DNA from 3 places in the Mesorhizobium sp. M7D.F.Ca.US.005.01.1.1 genome. Region 2 is predicted to be linked to each of the others. Evidence: predicted binding sites of a transcription regulator. Region 2 holds the regulator's gene; each other region holds the start of a gene.

Region 1 (6,936 bases), 3.3 Mb from region 2:
GATGCGTGCCCGGCCGTAGAGTTCGTCTATGCCGAGGTTCGACCAGTTCTTGCCGGCCAATATGGCGTCAAGCAACGCCTTGAGGTCGAGCTGGTTGTAGCCGCCCTTGGCGGCGACCGTGACCAGCCCGCTCTTCTTCAGGCCTTCGACCACCGGTCCCCATGTGTAGACGACGATCGGCGAGTTGAGCACCACCTGGTCGTTTCGGATCGCCACGCCGCTTTTGCGTGCCAGGTCGACCATGATCGACGACGACGGCCACAGGAACTGCGGCTTCTGCGACAGAAGTGCGGATTCGCGCACCATTTCGACGGAGCCGGCGACGCGTGGATCGAGTTCCAGCCCGTAGCCGCCCAGCGCATGGACGACATCCGGATCGGCTAGGAAGGCCTGCTTCTCGCCGCCGATGAAGCCGAACAGATGCGCCTTGTTGCCGAGATAGCCACGGAACTCCGGACGGTCCTTCAGTGTCAGATAGCCACCCGTGCCGGCAGCGGCGGCACCCAGCAGACCCAGTCCGAAAGCGCGGCGCGAAATGGCCATCAGCGACCGATATCCTCTTTCAGCGACTCCTGTATGAGTCGCAGGTCAACGTCGAGCGTGCCGAGTTCACTGTCGGCCAGACTGTCGGCGTAATGCACGAAGGCGTCCTGAAGCTTGGTGATCACCGCGCCGACATTGGTCAGCCGCGCCTGGCTGGGCGCACGCCGGTTGGCCAACGCCGCGTAGCCTTCCGACACCTCGGCCGCCTGTGGCAAATAATAGGTGAGAAATCGCCGCACGGCAGGCGCACTTTCGGGCTTGGCTTCGACCCTGGTGATCACATCGGCGGCGATGTCCGACAGGTTCTTCACCTTTGCCGCCATGTCCTTGTCGGGAATGGTGCGGGCGGTTGCGGCCAGGCGGTCCGCCGCCGGCTGGGCCTGCGCCAGCAACTCGCGCGCAAACGCAACCCGGCTGCCGCCGATCGAGCTGAGGTCGAGCCCTTCGAACAGCTGACGCGGCGCCAGCACGAACACAAGCCCGGCAAAGACCAGCGCGGCGATAACCACCGACACCAGGAACGGGAAATGCGTGAGAAAACTCAAACCGATCAGCAGCACCGCCGAGACGAGGCCCGCCACGATCCAGTTCCAGTCGTTGCCGAACAAGCCACGCATCCTAGCCGCGCATCTCAGTTGTAGCCCCGGGCGGCGCGGAAGGCGCCTGCCAGATCGCCGCTGCCATCGAATACGCGCGCCGAAGTTGCCTTGGCAAGGCTGTCGAGCTGGCTCTTGTCGGCATCGCCGAAGGTGATGCCGAACACCGGCACGCGCGCCGGCGCGCTGCGCCACTGGCTTAGAAACAGGTCGGCGCTGCCGTCGGTGCGGCCATCTGTCATGATGACGATCGCCGGCAGATATTTCGACAGATCCGCTGTTGCCGTGATCTGCTGCAGCGCCTGCTGGGCACAGGCATACATGTCGGTGCCGCCGCCGGCATGCTGGTCCGCGACGGCAGCCAGCAACTGGGCTTGCCCGGCAGCATCGCCGGTCGCTTCGAAATTGGCGCGCACGGCACTGTCGAACGGCAGCACGAAGATGCGGTCGGACGGCGTCCATTGCACCAGCACCTCGCTGGCCTTTTCCGGCGTGAACAGGAACTGCGCCGCTGCCTGTAACTGTTTCTCGCCCTGGTCTTCCATGGAGCCGGAAAAGTCGAAGCACAGTGCCGTCAGTGAAGGCTTGCGCAAGGCTTCCTGATAGAGATCGAGCGCCTTGCGGATCACCGCCGGCTCCGGCATGCGGATCGAGGTCACCAGTTTGCCCGGATCGAAATTCCAGTCGGGTTCGGCCGCGGCCTGGATCGCCGAGCCGCCAAGCGGCAGCCGCCGGCCGGTGTCGGCGATGCGTTTGCGCACCGCATCCGACTGCAGATAGGCGAGCAGGTCGGTGAAGAATTTTTCGACCTCCGGGCCGCGCCCATGGTCGATGAAGCCGAGCGGCGAATCGCCGACCGCGACGCCGTCCGCCGGATAGACGGCATAGAGCGGCTCCTTGCCCATCTGCTTCAGTTTGTCGTTGGTCTCCTTCAGCGTCGCCTCATAGTTCCACATGGCGTCATAGACGGTGCCCTTGCCGGCCGAGTCGACATAGAGGTCTGCCAGCCAGCCCGACGAGCCTGATGAGCGCTCGACGCCTTGCAGCAAAGCGCTCACCGTCTCACGCACATTCGGATTGTCGAGGTCGCCGGGCTCGATCACCTCCTTGCCGCCGAGTGCGCTGGAGAGCATGGCGAGATAGGCGCTGGCGCCGGAATTGGATTGCGTCGCCGACGTCATCAGGAACTTGAGCTTGCCGTCCTTCACCGCGGCCAGAATGTCTTTCATGAAAACATCCTTGCCGACCCAGCCGAGCTCCGCGGCCTTGGATTTGCGCACGCCGAGAATGACCGGCATCTGCGCGATCGAGGTCAGGTTGCGCACCTTGCGGCCTGAATCGAACAGGTCGACCCAGACACTCGAGGCCGGCCAGACCGCATCCTGGTCGAGCCCGGCGGGCCGTTGCAGGCCAAGGCCGATGTCGAGCGAGCCCTCATAGGCAAAGGTGCATGTGGCACCCTGCTTGTCGCAGAATTCCTGAACGATCGGCTGCAGGACAGTGTTTTCCGAGCCCGATACGATCGAGAATTTGACGTGGCTGGCGTTGCAGGCCGCGAGCAGAACCGCCAGGGCCAGCAGCAGAACGGACGTCAGCGTCTTCGGCATGGCGGTTCCGATCAGGCCTGGGTCAGCGCTTTCTTCAGATCGATCGTCATCTGGTCCATCTGCTTTTCAGCATCGGCCCGCTTCTGGCGACCCTCCTGCTGGACCTTCAGCACGCCCTGCACGGTGTCGATGAGATCGCGGTTGGCCTGCGCCAGCGTCTCGACATCGACAATGCCGCGCTGCGCCTGTTCTTCGATCGAGATCGCCTGATCCTTCATCATCTTGGAGGTCTGCCGGATCATCTCATTGGTGGCGTCCGTCACCGTCTTTTGCAGTTCGAGCGCCGATTTCTGATTGGTCAGCCCAAGCAGGATGACCATTTTCTGCTTCCAGGCCGGCACGGTGAGCGCCGAGGTCGCCTGCAGGTTCTCGATCAGCGTCTCGTCGCCGGACTGGACGATGCGGATCTGCGGCAGTTGCTGGATGCCGAGCTGGCGCGCCTGCACCAGATAGAAGACGCGCTTTTCCAGACGATCCAGCGCCTGGACCGCATCCTGATAGGTCTGCGCCTCCAGCGTGCCGCCGACATCGCCGCTGGCCGAATCCGCCGCGGCCTTCAGCTTGGGCAATTCGTTGGTGCGATAGTCGTCGACGAATTTCTTGCCTGCCTGCACATAGGCGTCGAGCTTGAGGATCGAGTCCTTGGTCTGCTCATGCAGGTCGTCGAGCACGGCGATGTCGCGCCGCAGCGTATCCTTGTGGCGGTCGAGTTCGAGGCCGATGCGGTCGATCTGGCCGGCAACATCCTCGTATTTTTCCTTGAAGCGTTCGAGCCGCGCCTTGAAGGAGGAAAACAGATTGCCGAGAAACCCTTCGTCCTTCAGCGAAGCCGGATCGAGGTTCTTGGCCTTCATGATGATGTCGGTCAGCAGATTTCCGGTGTCGCCGAGATCGCGATTGCGAAGCTGACCCAGAATCTTGTCGGCATAGTCGCTGACAGCCTGCTGGGCACGGTCGCCATAGACCGAAATGCCGGCGCGATCCCTGACGTCGATCGTGCTTTCGATCCTGGCGATGTCGGACGGGTCGGCAACGATTGCCGGCAATGTCGAGGTGTCGTCGAGCAGAGTGATGCTGTTCTTGTCGGCCATGCAGACCTCCCCTCAAAATGAACAGTATCTCCATAGGCTGTGTGTGACAGGGATATGTCGGCATTGTGGATAAGGGAAGGGGCCGACCCGGCTCTGGGCGCAAAACATGCGGGTTTCAGCCTGAAAACGGGCAAGGTTTGCAGGGATTCGATCCGGTGGACAAGCTCATTCCGCCGGCTACTGTCCATCAGTCTTGTGCGACGGTGGCTGGCGCTGTCAGCCATTGCCTGACGATCGCCGCGTCGGCGCTGCCGAATTCATGACCCGATGCAACAATCCGGGCATCGATCTCGGCGCCATGCTGGCTGAGCAATGTCACCAGCGCCGGCGCGAAGGGCGCATAGGTGAGATCCGCGGCGCCGGCGATGATGAGCGCTCGCACCTTTGACAGATCCGTCGCCGGCACGTCATCGAGCACCGGCATCGGTCTCAGCAGCGCTGCGCGTTCGACGAGGCCCGGACGCAGCAGCATCAGGCTCGAAACCAGATTGGCGCCGTTCGAATAGCCGAGGAACATCGTGCGGGAGAGGTCGAGATGATGGCGTGCGGCCGCGTCAGCAACGAAACCCGCAAAGGCCTCGGTTTCGGTGCGGATGCTTGCCTGTTCGAAGCGCGTCGGCGTGATGCGCGCGAACCAGCGGAAACCATCCTCCTGGACGATGCGGCCGCGCACCGCGATCAGCACGGCATGCGGCGCGATCTCTCGTGCCAGCGGCACCAATGTGGTCTCGTCGACACCCGACCCATGCAGCAGGAAGAGGCATTCGTCGGTTGAATCCGCAGGGCTGTAAAGGCGGTAGCTGAAGGCGAGATCACGCAGCAGCGCACCATCTTGTGAGGTCCTTTCGGTCATGGCCTCATCCTTTTGATTCCATGATGATTCCCATCAGTTTGCCGGCTTCAAAACGCAATATTTTCAAGCTCCGCGAAAGTTGATTGAACCGGGCGCATTACAGTCCGTTTCTTCGCCGATACCATTGCTTCGGGAGGAATCGAAGCGGTGCGCCGGGGGTCGCATTGCCGGCATGAACAACCAGCTTTGAGGCCTTTTTGTCGATGACCACCCAGATTTCCCCAGACCGCGATGCGCGTGTCCCAGACCGCGATTCGCGCATCGCCGATCGCGACACGCGTATCGATGTGTTCCGCGCTCTCGCTCTGCTGACCATCTATGTCGACCACGTACCGGGTACCGCCTTCGAGTATCTGACGTACAAGAATTTCGGCTTTTCAGACGCGGCGGAAGTCTTCGTGCTGATCTCCGGCATCTCGGTCGCGCTCGCCTATGGCAAGAAATTCCAGCCTGGAAACCGGTTGTTGGCGACGTTGAAGATGTGGCGCCGCGCTGGTGTGCTCTATGCCGCCCACATCGTCACCACCATGGTGGTGATGGCGATCTTCTGCGCCGCGGCGGTGTTTGCCAGGCGACCGGAGCTTTTGACGATGATCAACCTCGAGCCGTTGATCAAGAATACGCCACAAGTGCTGATCGGCATCGTGACGCTCGGCCACCAGCTCGGCTATAACAACATCCTGCCGGTCTATGCCGTGCTGCTCCTGCTGGCGCCGGTCTTTCTGCTCTTCGTCAGCTACCGGCCATTGCCGGCGCTTGCCGCATCCGGCGCGCTGTGGCTGGTCGCTGGGATCTACCAGATTGCTCCGCCCAACTATCCCGAGCCTGGCTTCTGGTTTCTTAATCCACTGTCGTGGCAGTTCCTTTTCAATATCGGCCTGGCAGGCACGCTGCATGTGCGTCGCGGCGGTAGCATCCCGGTCAATCGCTGGCTGGTCGGCGCGGCTTTGGCCTACACCGCGACCGCTGTGGTCTGGGTGCATAGCCCGCTCTGGGGGCAGATCTCCTGGTTGGGTCTGCCTCCGGTGCTGACCGGCTTCGACAAGACGTTCCTGTCACTGCCAAGGCTGCTGCACATATTGGCGGTGAGCTACCTGATCGTGGCATTCCCCGCCATCTCGAACCTGTTTCGCACCGGGCGCGATCATCCGCTTGCCATATTGGGCAAACGATCGCTGCCGGTTTTCATTGCCGGCACTGTGCTCGCAATGGCGGCGCAGGTGCTGAAGCTGATCAATCCGGGCGGATTTGCCTATGACAGCCTGTTGATATCGGCCGGCATCGTCATGCAGTTCGCGGTCGCCTACTATCTCGAATGGCTTTCGGGCCTCGGCTGGTCCGGGAAAAGCAGGCCGGCTCACAATCCGGCACCGCCCGTCCATGCGTCCTTCGGCATGTCGTCGATGGCGACAAGAATGGGGCGTTGAGGCGTCAGGCGGCTCAGGCGGGCGAGGGGCCGGATGAAGCCCGCACCAAGAGGTCGACGGGCAGCGATTGCCGGCTGAACGAGCCGTCGTTTTCAAGGATCGCCTTGACGGCAAGGCGGCCCATCTCGGCGATCGGCTGGACGATTGTGGTCAGCGGCGGCTTGGAAACCGCTCCTTCCGGAACACCGTCGAAGCCGACGATCGAAACGTCGCCCGGTACCGCGATGTCACGCTGCCGCAGCCAGTCCAGTGCATGGAGTGCAATCCTGTCCGACATGGCCAGTATTGCGGTCGGCGTCTCGGCGCCGGCGAAAATATGGTCGAGGCCGGCCCACACGCTCTCCTCGTCGTTGACAGTTTCGTAGATCGGCACACGCGAGACATCGATGTCGAAGCGGGAGAGTTCGGCGAAGTAGCCACGCAGGCGGTCGCGCGTCCCGGAATAGAGGGCCTTCTCCACTTGCTCCTGCGTGGTGGGGCCGAAGCCGGAGTCCGCGACGGGCAAGGCAAGCACCGCAAAGCGACGATGCCCGAGCTCGGTCAGATGTCGGGCCGCCAGGCCGGCCCCGGCGATGTTGTCGACACCGATAGCGGCGACCGCCTCATCATCGTCTGAATCGAGATCGAGTGCCACAAAGGGCAGCTTGCGTTCACGCGCCAGTTCGACCAGCTTTGAACCGCCATCAACGCAGAAGACAATGAAGCCATCGACCAGCGCACTCTGGATGTTCCAGGCGAGCTGTTCGTTGTTGGCGGCGGAGACCAGCGAGATCCCCGCACCGGTCGCATCACAAGCCTGCGAGATGCTGGCCATCATCA
Region 2 (6,936 bases):
ATGCCGGCGAGATTGGCAGCCTCGGGATTGCCGCCGATGGCAAAGACATAGCGGCCGAAACGCGTGCGGTTGGTGATGAAGGTCATGACCAGCCCGACGGCGATCGCCATCAGCACCGGTATGGCGATGCCGTGAGCGATGAACAGGCCGCCTTCGGGCACGGTGATGTTGTTGGCGGCCGCATACCGGTTCACGATGCCGATCGGCCACGGATAGGAGTTGGCGAGCCAGACCGCACCCATGATGACGGCACAGGTGACGACGCCGAGCAGCGTCTCGGCCCAGATCGGACGCAGCGGAAACCGGAAACGCTTGCGCTGCACCCGCCCGTTGAAAAGCGCAAACACCACGGCGAGGCAGGCCACGATCCCGACGACCCAGCTCCAGGTCGCGCCGATCGATCCCGACGGCCCGCCGCCCATGAGCTGGAAGGTGGCGTCAAGCGGTGCCACCGTCTGGCCTGATGTGACCCACCAGGCAGCACCGCGCCAGACCAGCAGTCCGCCCAGCGTGACGATGAACGCCGGCACTTCGAGATAGGCGATGACGAAGCCTTGAAAGGCCCCGATCAGCAGGCCGAGCGCCAGGCCGATGACCAGCGCCAGAACCCAGATCCACGGATTGCCGAGTTCGAGCCCGACAAACCGCACCAGGAAATGCACCTGGGCAAATCCCATCACCATGCCGATCAGGCCCTCGGCGGAACCGACGGACAGGTCGATGTTGCGCATGACGATGACCAGCACCATGCCGCAGGCCATGATGGCGACCGCCGATGTCTGTACCGACAGGTTCCAGAGATTGCGCGGCGTCAGAAAGGTGCGGCTGTCGAAATCGAGCGGATTGACGCCGAGGCGCAGGCTGGAAATGACATGCAGCCCGATCCAGATGATCAGCAGGGCGCCGACCATGCCGAGCATGCGGGTGTCGATCTCGGTCGCCTTCAGGAACCGGGCGACCACGCCGAGCTCCGACGCACGCGCGGTGTCGGCCTGCGGGTTGGACGTCGTGTCGGTCATGATTTCCTCCCACCGGCTGGCCGTCTGACGCGGATGCCGGAACCCAGCCTTGAACGGTTCACCGATTCCCGGAAACGCCGAACCGTTCTATCTCTTTGTTTTGACGCAATTCCGGACGGAAAACCGCTACGCACTTTTCCTGGAATTGCTCCCGAAGCTATCCGCGTGATGCGGAAATACAAATCTTTTTGAGAAAACGCCGCGGCTTTTGGGCCGCGGCGTTCAGATATTTCGACGTGATCCAGATCAGTTACAGGCCGCGACGGTGCCGGCGGCGACGCCCGCGCAGACTTCGTCCTTCTTGATCCAGCCGGCGGCGATGACGACGTTGAGATTGTCCTTGGTGATGGCAACCGGGGTCAGGAACAGCGACTTGACGGTGTTGCCGCCCGGTGTCGTGAAGTCCTTGGCGCCGGCAATGTCGCTCGTCTTCTTGCCGTCGGCGAGCTGCGAGGCGATCTCGGCGGCGTTCTTGCCGAGTTCGCGCGCGTCCTTCCACACCGACACGGTCTGCGTGCCGAGTGCGATGCGGTTCAGCGCGGCGTGGTCGCCGTCCTGACCCGAGACCGGCACGGTGCCGGCAAGGCCCTGCGCCGTCAGTGCCGCGACGACGCCGCCGGCGGTGCCGTCATTGGCCGCGACCACGGCGTCGACCTTGTTGTCGTTGGCGGTGAGGAACTGTTCCATGTTCTTCTGGGCGTTGGCGGGCAGCCAGCCGTCCGTATAGGCCTCGCCGACATTCTTGATCTTGCCGCTGTCGATGGCTTCCTTGAGCACTTCCATCGAGCCCGAGAACAGGAAGTCGGCATTCGGATCGGCACCCGAACCCTTGATGAAGACATAGTTGCCTTCCGGCTTGACCTTGAACACTTCGCGGGCCTGCATGCGGCCGACTTCCTTGTTGTCGAAGGTCAGGTAGAAGACGTCCTTGTTCTCGATCAGACGGTCATAGCCGACGACCGGAATGCCTTCGTCCAGCGCCTTCTGCACCGCTGGGCCGATGGCCGAGGCATCCTGCGCCAGGATGATCAGCGAATTGGCGCCCTGCGAGATCAGGCTTTCGACATCGGTAAGCTGCTTGCCGGGATTGGACTGCGCATCGGCGGAGATGTACTTGTCGCCGGCAGCCTCGATCGCCGTCTTCATGGCGGCCTCATCGGTCTTCCAGCGCTCTTCCTGGAAGTTGGACCACGAAACGCCGATGACCTTGTCCTTCGCCTGCGCGACCGACGCGAGCGTCAGCGACATGGCGACACCCGCCAGGATGGCGGCTGTGAATCTTTTCATAATATCCTCCCTGCGCCGCGTATGGCGCGACCAAACTGACCCGAAGGCCGGCACAGAGGCCCTATTTTTTCGAGCCCCGAAAAAATACTGGTCCAACACCCGAACGCTGTCAACATCGATTCTGATGGATTTTGATGTGCTCGCGAATTTTTTTCGAGCCCCGGAATAAATAAATGACAGAGTGGGCGGCTTCTGCCAGTATTTGACTGCGTTGCCGACAGCGTTCGAGGGGCACGGAGAACCGCGGCGACCGGGAGGACTTGAAGAAACATGTCGGTCGGAATCCGCCACGACGATTTGCGCCGGCGCAACCGGGCGATGGTGATTGCGGCCGTGCGCCGCGCCGGACAGCCGTCCCGCACCGAGATCGCAGCGACAACCGGCCTTAGCCACTCGACCATATCGGCTATCTCTTCCGACCTGATCGGGGAAGGCATCCTGACCGAAAGCAAACCAAGCGAGGCCGGCTCGCTCAAACGCGGCCGGCCGCAGGTTGGCCTCAGCCTCAATCCGGAAGCGGCGGCGGTGATGACCGTGGTGCTGTCGCTGAATTTTCTCTCCGTCGCCGTCATCGACTATGCCGGCCAGGTGATATCAGAGGAACAGCGCCGGCTGGACACGCTGACCATGTCGCGGGACGCGCTGATCGGCGAATGCACGGCAATCGTGCGGCGCCGTCTCGAGGACCCTGATCTCGACGTCCGCAGCATCGCCCGCATCGCGCTGGCAATCCAGGGCATCACCGACACCCGCTCCCGCGCCATGCTGTGGTCGCCGATCACGCCGCACACCGACATCGCCTTCGCCGACATACTCGAGGACGAGTTCGGCATCCCCGCCACCATGGAGAATGACTGCAACATGATGGCGATAGCGCTACGCTGGCGCGATCCTGATCGCTACCGCGACGATTTCATCGCCATCCTTTTGTCGCATGGCATCGGCATGGGCCTGGTGCTGAAGGGCGAGCTGTTCACCGGCACCCATTCCTCGGGCGGCGAGTTCGGCCACATGATCCATCAGCCGAAAGGTGCGCTCTGCCGCTGCGGGCGGCGCGGCTGCGTCGAGGCCTATGCCGGAAACTACGCCATCTGGCGCAACGCCAGGCAGCTGGGCGAGGACGCAGAACCCGTCGCTGATGTCAGCGACGCCGACATGCGCGCGCTGGCGACCGCGGCCCGCGAAAGGGATGGCCCCGAGCGCGAGGCCTATCGCAAGGCCGGCGAAGCGCTCGGCTACGGTCTCGGCAGCCTGTTCGCACTGATCGATCCGGCGCCCGTCGCCATGGTCGGCGTCAGCGCCGCTGCCTTCGACCTGATCGAGCCGGCATTGCGCGAGGCGATTGCCCAGACCGCCGGCGGCCAGCACTCGAAATCGATTTCCTTCGACACCGAGCCGAACGAACTGCCGCTGATCCGCGAAGGCTGCGCCATGCGCGCACTGACCTTCGTCGACCAGGAGATTTTCGCACCGGGCGTGCAGGCGAGAGCTGGCCTCGTCGGCAAGAACGTGGCGTGAGTTCAAACGAGGGAGCTCAGTCTTCCCTGATCGCGTAGCCCGCGCCTCGGATCGTGCGGATGACATCGGGCATGCGGCCGTTGTTGACCGCCTTGCGCAGCCGGCCGACATGAACGTCCACCGTGCGCTCGTCAATATAGATTGTCTCGCCCCAGACATTGTCGAGCAGCTGGCTGCGCGAGAACACACGGCCGGGATGACGCATCATGAACTCTAGCAGGCGGAATTCTGTCGGTCCGAGCCGGATCTCGCTCTTCTTACGATAGACCCGGTGCGACTCACGATCGAGCACGATGTCGCCGACCTTGAGCACGCTGGATAGCACTTCCGGCTTGGCCCGGCGCAGCAGCGCCTTGACCCTGGCCATGAATTCCGGCGTCGAGAACGGCTTGACCAGATAGTCGTCGGCGCCGGTCGACAGGCCACGCACGCGGTCGCTTTCCTCGCCGCGCGCGGTCAGCATGATGATCGGCAGCCGCTCGGTCTCGGGACGCATCCTTAGCCGACGACAGAGTTCGATACCCGAAACCGCAGGCACCATCCAGTCGAGCACCAGAAGGTCGGGAACGTTCTCCTGCAGCCGGATCTCGGCCTCGTCGCCGCGCGTCACCACCTCGACCTGGTAACCCTCGGATTCCAGATTGTAGCGGAGCAGCACGCCTAGCGGCTCCTCATCCTCCACCACCATGATGCGTGGCGCGATCATCGACTGGTCACCCCTGTCGTCATGCCGCCGGCGCGGACATTGCCGTCTCGTCCTGCTTCGGGCGATTGGCGGGCAGCTGCGTGCCGGTCAAAACATAATAGGCATTTTCAGCGATGTTGGTCACATGGTCGCCGATGCGCTCGAGGTTCTTGGCGCAGAACAACAGATGCGTGCAGGCAGTGATGTTGCGCGGGTCTTCCATCATGTAGGTCAGCAGTTCGCGGAACACCGAGGTGTATTTGACGTCGATGCGCTCGTCGGCGGCGCGCAGTTTCGCCAGGGCCGCGGCGTCGCGCGCCGCATACTCCTCGATCACGCCCTGCACCTGGATCAGCACCAGCTGGGCCATTGCGTCGATGGAATGCGACAGGTCACGCGGTGTGACGCTGAGGCCGACGGTGCCGACGCGCTTGGCGATGTTCTTGGCAAGGTCGCCGATGCGTTCGAGATCGCCGGCCATGCGGATCGAACCGACGACATGGCGTAGATCGTCGGCCATCGGCTGCCGCTTGGCGATCAACGTGATGGCGCGGTCGTCGAGCTCGCGCTGGCGCGCGTCCATGATCGCATCGTCGGAGACGACGCGCTGTGCGAGGGCGTTATCGGAATTCAAAAGCGCCTTGGTGGCACCACCGACCATCGAGCCGGCGAGATCGCCCATATCGCTGATGAGCCTGCTGATTTGTCCGAGATCCTCGTCGAAAGAAGCGACTGTGTGTTCGCCCATGATCTTGTCCCTCGTATGCCTGAACTCAGCCGAAGCGGCCGGTGATGTAGTCCTGCGTGCGCTTCTCGCGGGGCGACGTGAAGATCTTCTCGGTGCGGTCGAACTCGACCAGTTCGCCCAGATACATGAAGGCCGTCTGCTTCGACACGCGCGCCGCCTGCTGCATGTTGTGGGTGACGATGACGATCGTGTAGTCGGCTTGCAACTCGTCGATCAGCTCCTCGATCTTGGCGGTCGACAGCGGGTCAAGCGCCGAGGCCGGCTCATCGAGCAGGATGACTTCCGGCTTCACCGCCACGGTGCGGGCGATGCAGAGCCGCTGCTGCTGACCACCGGAGAGGCTGAGGCCGCTGGCGTTGAGCTTGTCCTTGACCTCGGTCCAGAGTGCTGCGCGCTTCAGCGCCTGCTCGACGCGGCCGTCCATCTCGGACTTGCTGAGCTTCTCATAGAGCCTGACGCCGAAAGCGATGTTTTCGTAGATCGACATCGGAAATGGCGTCGGCTTCTGGAACACCATGCCGATCTTGGTCCGCAGCAGGTTGAGATCCTGCGAGCGGTCGAGAACGTTCTGGCCGTCGAGCAGCACCTGACCTTCGGCGGTCTGCTTGGGATAGAGTTCGTAGATGCGGTTGAAGACGCGCAGCAGCGTCGACTTCCCGCAGCCCGAAGGCCCGATGAAGGCGGTGACGCTGCGCTCGGGCAAGGACAGCGTGATGTCCTTCAGCGCCTTCGACTGGCCGTAGTAGAAGTTGAGGTTCTTGACCTCGATCTTGGCCTTGGCGGTGGCCTCGGCGGCGATCGTCATGTCTGGAGACAACATCTGGCTCATTTGTCCTCTCTGCGTCCGGTCAGGCTGCGAGCAACGATGCTGAGCGCGAGAACCGTCAATGTGATGATGAGTGCACCGGTCCAGGCCAGTTGCTGCCATTCCTCGTAAGGGCTGAGAGCGAACTGGAAGATGGTGACAGGCAGGCTGGCCATCGGCGCGTTGAGATTGCTCGACCAGAACTGGTTGTTGAGCGCCGTGAAGAGCAGTGGCGCCGTCTCGCCGGAGATACGGGCGATCGACAGCAATATGCCGGTGACGATGCCGGAAAGCGCGGCGCGGTAGGCGACCGACTTGATGACCACCCAGCGCGGCGCGCCGATCGCGGTGCCGGCTTCGCGCAAGGCGTTCGGCACCAAATTGAGCATGTCTTCGGTGGTGCGCACGACAACCGGGATGACGAGGATGGCGAGCGCGACTGCACCGGCGATCGCCGAGAAATGCCCCATCGGCCGCACCATCAGTTCGTAGACGAACAGGCCGATGATGATCGATGGCGCCGACAACAGGATGTCGTTGATGAACCGCACCACGGTGGTCAGCTTGGAAAAGCGACCGTACTCAGCCATGTAGGTTCCGGCCAGCACGCCGATCGGTGTGCCGACGATGACGGCGATGACGGTCATCACCACGCTGCCATAGATGGCGTTGAGCAGGCCGCCGGCGTCGCCGGGAGGCGGCGTCATCTGCGTGAAGACGTCAAAGGACAGGCCGGCGGCGCCCTTGTAGACCAGCGCGCCGAGGATGAGCGCCAGCCAGGCTAGGCCGATGCCCGCCGCGGTGACGCACAGCGTCATCATCACGGCATTCTTCCTCTTGCGGCTCTGGTGAAGCGATGTGGCTGTCGACATCG
Region 3 (6,936 bases), 1.1 Mb from region 2:
AAGCGAGCAGGATTTCAGTGTCGAAAGCGTGCGGCGTGGTGGCGCGCGCCACCTCCATCAGCTCCTCGAAGCCCCACAGGCCGGCGGCGATGACCAGGCCGGCCAGCAGCACCGGGAATTCGACCCGGTTGAGCAGAGCGTTCGCGGCGTTCTTCATCGGCAATTCGCCCGTTACAGTCGGCCTTGCAGATAGGGTCCAAGCGTGATCAGTGCCACGGCAGCGATCGCCAGCATGATGCCGGTCGCCTGCAGCGCGTTGACGCGCTCGCCGAAGAACATCAGCGCGACGACATTCACCGAGACCAGCTGGATGACGGCCGAGAGGCTGAACGAAACCGACATGCCGAACTCGCGGATCAGCCGCAGCATGATCAGATTGCCCAGCGAATAGAGCGCCAGCGTCAGCAGGATCTTGCCCAGGCTCGGCGCCAGGCCCCATTGCTTGGCCGCTGTCGCCGCCAGCAGGAAAATGACAGTCGACAAGCCAAGCTGCAGCAATCCCGAAAAACTCACGTCCCGTCCCCTCTCGAAGCGGCTCCCGCCGCGTGTGTCGAGGACCTTGTTTCCGAAGCGTGCCGGGACGTCAAGCGACGTCGATCAAACGTAGCTCTTGGCAACGGCAAGAGGGAGGGTCAATGTGCTGATATCGCCCAGTCTGTCGATTCAAGGGCGGTCAGGGGCTCATGATACGCATTCTGCAAAACCTGGTGCGACGCTGGAGCGAACTTTCTCTTGCCCTGCAATTCGTCGTTGCCGGCGGCTTTGGCCTGCTGGCCGTCATGCTGGTGGTGGGCGCCTGGGTGACGGCGCAGATCCGGGAGGGCGTCATCCACAATTCAGCCGCCACGACGGCGCTGTATGTCGACAGCGTGATTGCGCCGCTGCTGCCAGACCTGCGCAAGGACCAGGAGCTCAGCGACTCGGTCAAGCGGGCGCTCGACGAGACACTTGGCCAGGGCGCGCTCGGCAAGCGCCTCGTCTCGTTCAGGCTCTGGAGCCGCGACGGCACGGTTCTCTATGCGAAGGAGACGGCGCTGATAGGCCGCCGTTTCGAACCAAGCAGCGGCCTGCGCTCCGCCTTCCAGGGCAATGTCGTCGCCCAGCTCGACACGTTCGACGAGACCGAAAGCAAGGAAGAGGCGTCCGGCGTTCCTTTGCTGGAGATCTACAATCCGGTGCGCGAGCCCTGGTCCGGCGAAGTGGTGGCGGTCACCGAATTCTACGAGATCGCCGACGAGTTCAAAGCCACCCTGGCTTCCGCTCTGTGGTCTAGCTGGCTGATCGTGGCCGGCGCGACCCTGGCGGCATTGCTACTCTTGTCGGGCATCGTCCTGCGCGGCAGCCGCACCATCGACGATCAGCGCGGGGCGCTGCGCCGCCAGGTGTCGGAACTGCAGGGTCTGGTGACGCAAAACAGCGCCCTGAGAATGCGCGTGCAGCGGGCCTCCCGCCGCGCCACCGCGCTCAACGAAAGATATTTGCGCCGTATCGGCGCCGATCTCCATGACGGTCCGGCCCAACTCGTGGCCCTGGCGGCGTTGCGCATGGACAGTCCGATATTTTCCGCCGAAGGCCATTCGGGCGAAAGCCGCTCGACCGAGGTCGCGATGATCCGCAAGACGCTGGAGGATGCGCTGCGCGAAATACGCGGCATCTGCACCGGCCTCGTCCTGCCGCAGATAGAGACGGCAGCCGCCCCAGACATTCTGCGGCTGGCCGTCAACGAACACGAGCTGAGGACGGGAACGTCAGTGACACTCACGCTGGCCGGACAGTTGCCAGAGCCCGGCGCCTCCGAGAAGATCAGCATCTATCGTTTCGTGCAGGAAGGGCTGAACAATGCCTACCGCCACGGGCGAGGCAAGGATCAAGCGGTGAGTGCCGGGATGAAAGGTGGCAGGCTTTGTGTTGAAGTATCGGACGCCGGGCCAGGCTTCGATCCGGCACGGGTCGAGGGCCTCGGGCTCGCCGGCCTCAGAGAGCGGGTCGAAAGCATTGGTGGCCAGTTCGAAACCTTGACCGGGCCGCAAGGCACGCGATTGGTGATCCGTCTATCGATTGAGGAGCAAGCATGACTGATGTTATTCGCATCGCCATTGTCGACGATCATCCCCTCTTTCGCGAAGGTGTGACGCGCAGCCTGTCGGAGATCGGAGGTTTCGAGATGGCTGGCGAGGGTGCCACGGCGCAGGATGCCGAACGCATCGCCTCGACGGTGCGGCCCGACATATTGCTGCTCGATATCTCCATGCCGGGGGGTGGTCTGGCCGCGGTTGCAGGCATCCTCGCCAGCCATCCCGCCCAGAAGATCGTCATGCTGACCGTTTCGGAGGCCAATGCCGATGTGACCATGGCCCTGAACGCTGGGGTGCGCGGCTATGTCCTCAAAGGTATCGGATCGCGCGCGCTTGCCGACATCCTGCGCAACGTGGCGGCTGGCGAGAGTTATCTTTCGCCGACGCTGTCGGCCCGACTGCTTTCGGATCTCCAGTCCCAGAAACCCACCAACGCCATAGCGGACCGGCTGCGGCAACTCACCGAGCGGCAGACGGAAATCCTGCGGCTGGTGGCTGAGGGGCTGAGCAACAAGGAAGTCGCCCTGCGGCTGGAGCTTCAGGAGAAGACCGTCAAGCATCACATGACCGGCGTGCTGTCGAAACTCAATGTGCGAAACCGCACCGAGGCAGCCTTGATGATGCGTGAGTCGCGCGACCGCGACAGGAGCCATACCTAACAGTTCAGCGCTTCTACCAAACCGGAGCCGCTCCAGGGACTTCAGTCATCGCGGTGCCGGAAATCGCGCGGTGCCGGCCCAGAAACGAGGTCACCTCCGCCGGGGGGCGGCGGAGGTGACATGTGAAGCCGGCCGTTGCCTGTTGGCAAGCTTCACAAGGCCTTCAGGCGGCTGACATCGGCCGGCGTGGCCCGGCGGTCGATGATCGTGCGCCCGAGCGCATCCTCCATCCTGAAACGGCCGTTCTCAAGCTGTTCGGTTAAGCCGTCGGGATGCCGGACTGTGATCTTGTTGCCTGTCACGTCGACCTTGTCACCGGTCGTGGCATTGACATGACTCGCGCTGTTGCCCTTGTTTGATCCCGACTTGCCGGAATTGCCGCTGTTGCCATTCCCGTTGCTGTTGCCGCTATTACCGCCGCTGCTGTTTCCGCCACCGCTGCTGCCACCATTGCCGTTTCCACCCCCGCTGTTGCCACCGCCATTGCCGCCCTTGCCGGCCTGTGCGCTGGCGGTGTCGATTCCGGGAACGGAGCCGTGGAGGGCAAAGTGATAGGGAGCGATGGTCAACGCCAGCGCGGCCGCCAATCTGAGCGCCAGCCGGCAACAACGGGTCGTGACCGATCTGTGCATCCTGATCTCCGTCGATTGAGCCGGCGCGCCCACCCTCAACGTCGCAGTAGCAACCAGCATCGCTGAAAGACGTGGTTCCCGGAAGCGACCTCCGACCGTTGCGGTTGTCACCCAGGACTTTTGCAAGCGCAAGATTGGACTAAAGTCCTATCCCTATGCTATATTAGCTTCGTATGAACGGCGCCGCGACCGCTATCGCTTAACGGGAGACTGGCTTTCCCGATGCCTGACGACGGCAGACGCCGGACATCAAGTCACCTCCGCCGGGGGCGGCGGAGGTGACTTGTAACGCTGGCTTTTGCCTGGTTGACCTGTTTCACAGAGCCTGAAGACGACTAATATCGTCCGCCGGCGCCGGACGTTCGACGATGGCGCGGCCGAGGGCTCCTTTATATCGAAACGACCGTTCTCGATTGCTTCCCTGGCGCTGTCTCTCTGATGCCGTCGGGATGCTCGATCTTGTTGCCGTCCACTCCGATCCTGTCGCCGGTGGTCCGCCGTCACATCATGTCCACCATCCCTGGCACGGCAACTCCGAGAATGCTTAGCCAACGGTGCGCGGAATGCCTGTTGCGTCTGAAAGGCCTCTGATGTCACGAAAATGTGATCCGGCGATTATAAGGGGTTAAACAGGCAACACGCTCCAGCCATCCACGCAGCCAGAGGCAAGCCCCCAAATGACCGAACACCGCTCCCCTGACGCCCGATTCCGCACCAGCCTGCTCGAGGAAAACGACGGCCCGGCCACCAACCCCACCGACAACCGCACCATGGGCGAGATCATTGCCGCGCGGTTCTCGCGCCGCGGCTTCCTCAGGGGTTCGCTGGCCGTCTCGGCCATCGCCGCCACCGTCTCCCCGCTGGCGCTTATCAGCGCCGACGAGGCCCGGGCCGCGGAAGGCTCGGCCTTCGCGTTCGACGAGTTGGAGGCCGGCATCGACGACAAGCATCATGTCGCACCGGGCTACGACGCCGATGTGCTGTTGCGCTGGGGCGACCCGCTGTTTGCCGATTCGCCGGACTTCGACCCGACGAAACAGTCGGCGCAGGCGCAGTCCAGACAGTTCGGCTACAACAACGACTACGTCGGCTATCTCCCGATCGACGGTTCAGCCGAACACGGCCTGCTGGTGGTCAACCACGAATACACCAACCCGCATCTGATGTTCCCGGGCATCGTGAAGATCGTCGAAAAGGACGGCAAGAAGTCGGCCGAAGTCGCACCCCTCTCGAAGGAGCAGGTCGATGTCGAGATGGCGGCGCACGGCGGCACCATCGTCGAGATCCGCAAGGACGCTGGCAAATGGCAGGTGGTGCGCGACGGCAAGCTCAATCGCCGCATCACCTCCAGCACCGAAATGGCGCTGTCGGGTCCGGTTGCCGGCCATGACCGCGTCAAGACCAATGCCGACCCGTCCGGCACCAAGGTTTTCGGCACGTTCAACAACTGCGCCGGTGGCGTCACGCCCTGGGGCACCTATGTGATGGCCGAGGAAAACATCCACGGCTATTTCTCCGGCGAACTGCCGGCAGACCACAAGGAAGCCGCCAACTACAAGCGCCTCGGCATTCCCGAAGGCGCCTATGAATGGGCGGCGCATTACGACCGTTTCGATCTCGCCAAAGAGCCCAACGAGGCCAACCGCTTCGGCTGGATCGTCGAGGTCGATGTCAACGATCCGACCTCGACGCCGAGGAAGCGCACCGCCATGGGCCGCTTCAAGCATGAAGGCGCCGAATCGATCGTCGCCAAGGACGGCCGCGTCGTCTTCTATCTCGGCGACGACGAGCGCTTCGACTATGTCTACAAGTTCGTCACCAAGGCGGCGTTCAATCCGAACGACCATGCCGCCAACAAGGACCTGCTCGACGACGGCACGCTGCATGTCGCCAAGTTCGCCGAAGACGGTTCCGTGGAATGGCTGCCGATCGTCTTCGGCCAGGGGCCGCTGACGGCTGAAAACGGCTTCACTGGCCAAGCCGACGTGCTGATCGAAACACGCCGCTCCGCCGACCTGCTCGGCGCCACCAAGATGGACCGCCCGGAAGACATCCAGCCCAATGCCGTCAACGGCAAGGTCTATGTGATGCTGACCAACAATTCGAAGCGCAAGGCCGACCAGGTCGACGCCGCCAACCCGCGCGCCGAAAACGCCTTCGGCCACATCATCGAGATATCGGAGGACGGCGGCGATTTCACCGCTGCCAAGGGCAAGTGGGAAGTGCTGTTGAAATGCGGCGATCCTTCGGTGGCCGATGTCGGCGCCACCTTCTCGACGGCAACGACGGCCAATGGCTGGTTCGGCATGCCCGACAATTGCGCCGTCGATTCGGCCGGCCGCCTGTGGGTGGCCACCGATGGCCAGGGCCCGAAGGCCACCGGCCGTACCGACGGCCTGTGGGCAGTGGACACCGAAGGGTCGGCGCGGGCGACCTCAAAACTGTTCTTCCGCGTGCCGATCGGCGCCGAAATGTGCGGTCCGCTGTTTGCGCCCGACGACCAGACCGCCTTCGTCGCCGTCCAGCATCCGGGCGACGGCGGCGAGGACTGGGAGGCGTTCGGCCGCCCGTCCTACTATGAAGACCTGTCGACACGCTGGCCCGACTTCAAGCCCGACATGCCGGTGCGGCCGTCGGTGGTCGCCATCACCAAACAGGGTGGCGGCAAGATCGCGGTCTGATATCCGGCACTGGTTTGCAATCTCAAGGGAGGGATTTCGGTGACCCGAAGCCCCTCCCTTTTTACGTGAAATCATTCAAGCCTCGGGAAAGATTGGCAATTTAAACGTGGCGCCCTAGGTCTTTATCAGGAGATCGCCATGTCGAAGTCCGTCTATGACCGTGGCTTGCTCAAGCCAGCCGATATAGCCAAGCTGCAGCGCGTGTTCGATGAGGCCTGCCGGCGGCGTGAAGCGCATCCCGATTCCGCCGATGCGCGCGAAATCGCGCTTAACCTGCTCGCCCTGCACAATGCCGGCATGGTCGAAGAGGATATGCTGATGGAGGCCGTCGGTTTCCGGCGGCTCGAGCCAAAGTCGGCGTGATGCCCGGCGGCGCCTTATCCTATTCGGCCCGCTGAACCACGGCCACATTGATCATGCTTCTCAATCGGAAGCCGATGGATTCGTACAATCTTATGGCACCAGTGTTTGCGGCATAGGCGTGGAGGTAGGGTATCTCGCCGCGTGCAAAAATCTGGTCTGCCACGAACAGCGATAGCAGCCGGCCGAGGCCGCCGCCACGGAATTCCGGGTGCGAACAGACGCCGCTGAGTTCGCTATAGCCGGGTTGCTTCATGCGCTCGCCGGCCATCGCCACCAGCCTGCCGTTGATTTTCACACCCCAGAAGTCGCCGAGGCTCAACGCCCCGGATGTGAACGGGCCGGGTTTGGTGAGTGACGCCAAGGCCAGCATCTCGGCCGCATCCTCTTGCGTCAGACGTTGCACGCGCTCGTCCGACACGGTCTGCAACGGCACCTCGGCAACCATCTGGACGGCAGCGGCCGTCGAGATCGCCGACAAGCCGACGGGCAGCGCAATGGCATCGGCCTGAGCCATGATCACGCTCTC

What was found. Region 2 encodes PhoB, which activates phosphate uptake and scavenging genes when phosphate is short. Its sites were predicted from a motif close to TGTCATNNANCTGTCAT; they were not measured.
Region 1: a site for PhoB is predicted at 3,881-3,897, ahead of EJ076_RS17805 (toxic anion resistance protein). Genes of this name have one in related genera too.
Region 3: a site for PhoB is predicted at 3,958-3,974, ahead of EJ076_RS04345 (PhoX family phosphatase). Genes of this name have one in related genera too.

What each region holds. Positions count from the first base shown of each region.
Region 1 covers NZ_CP034453.1:3,737,891-3,744,826, forward strand. Annotated here, with positions in the region: gene EJ076_RS17790 (substrate-binding domain-containing protein) at 1-543, opposite strand, end outside; gene EJ076_RS17795 (5-bromo-4-chloroindolyl phosphate hydrolysis family protein) at 543-1,160, opposite strand; gene EJ076_RS17800 (substrate-binding domain-containing protein) at 1,175-2,746, opposite strand; gene EJ076_RS17805 (toxic anion resistance protein) at 2,758-3,837, opposite strand; gene EJ076_RS17810 (alpha/beta hydrolase) at 4,025-4,690, opposite strand; gene EJ076_RS17815 (OpgC family protein) at 4,894-6,117, shown strand; gene EJ076_RS17820 (substrate-binding domain-containing protein) at 6,131-6,936, opposite strand, start outside.
Region 2 covers NZ_CP034453.1:6,999,948-7,006,883, forward strand. Annotated here, with positions in the region: gene EJ076_RS34050 (sugar ABC transporter permease) at 1-1,019, opposite strand, end outside; gene xylF (D-xylose ABC transporter substrate-binding protein) at 1,266-2,306, opposite strand; gene EJ076_RS34060 (ROK family protein) at 2,577-3,824, shown strand; gene phoB (phosphate regulon transcriptional regulator PhoB) at 3,841-4,530, opposite strand; gene phoU (phosphate signaling complex protein PhoU) at 4,550-5,257, opposite strand; gene pstB (phosphate ABC transporter ATP-binding protein PstB) at 5,283-6,086, opposite strand; gene pstA (phosphate ABC transporter permease PstA) at 6,083-6,934, opposite strand.
Region 3 covers NZ_CP034453.1:916,758-923,693, reverse strand. Annotated here, with positions in the region: gene EJ076_RS04370 (phosphatase PAP2 family protein) at 1-157, opposite strand, end outside; gene EJ076_RS04365 (hypothetical protein) at 172-513, opposite strand; gene EJ076_RS04360 (sensor histidine kinase) at 684-2,075, shown strand; gene EJ076_RS04355 (response regulator transcription factor) at 2,072-2,734, shown strand; gene EJ076_RS04350 (hypothetical protein) at 2,887-3,366, opposite strand; gene EJ076_RS04345 (PhoX family phosphatase) at 4,044-6,047, shown strand; gene EJ076_RS04340 (hypothetical protein) at 6,186-6,410, shown strand; gene EJ076_RS04335 (GNAT family N-acetyltransferase) at 6,430-6,936, opposite strand, start outside.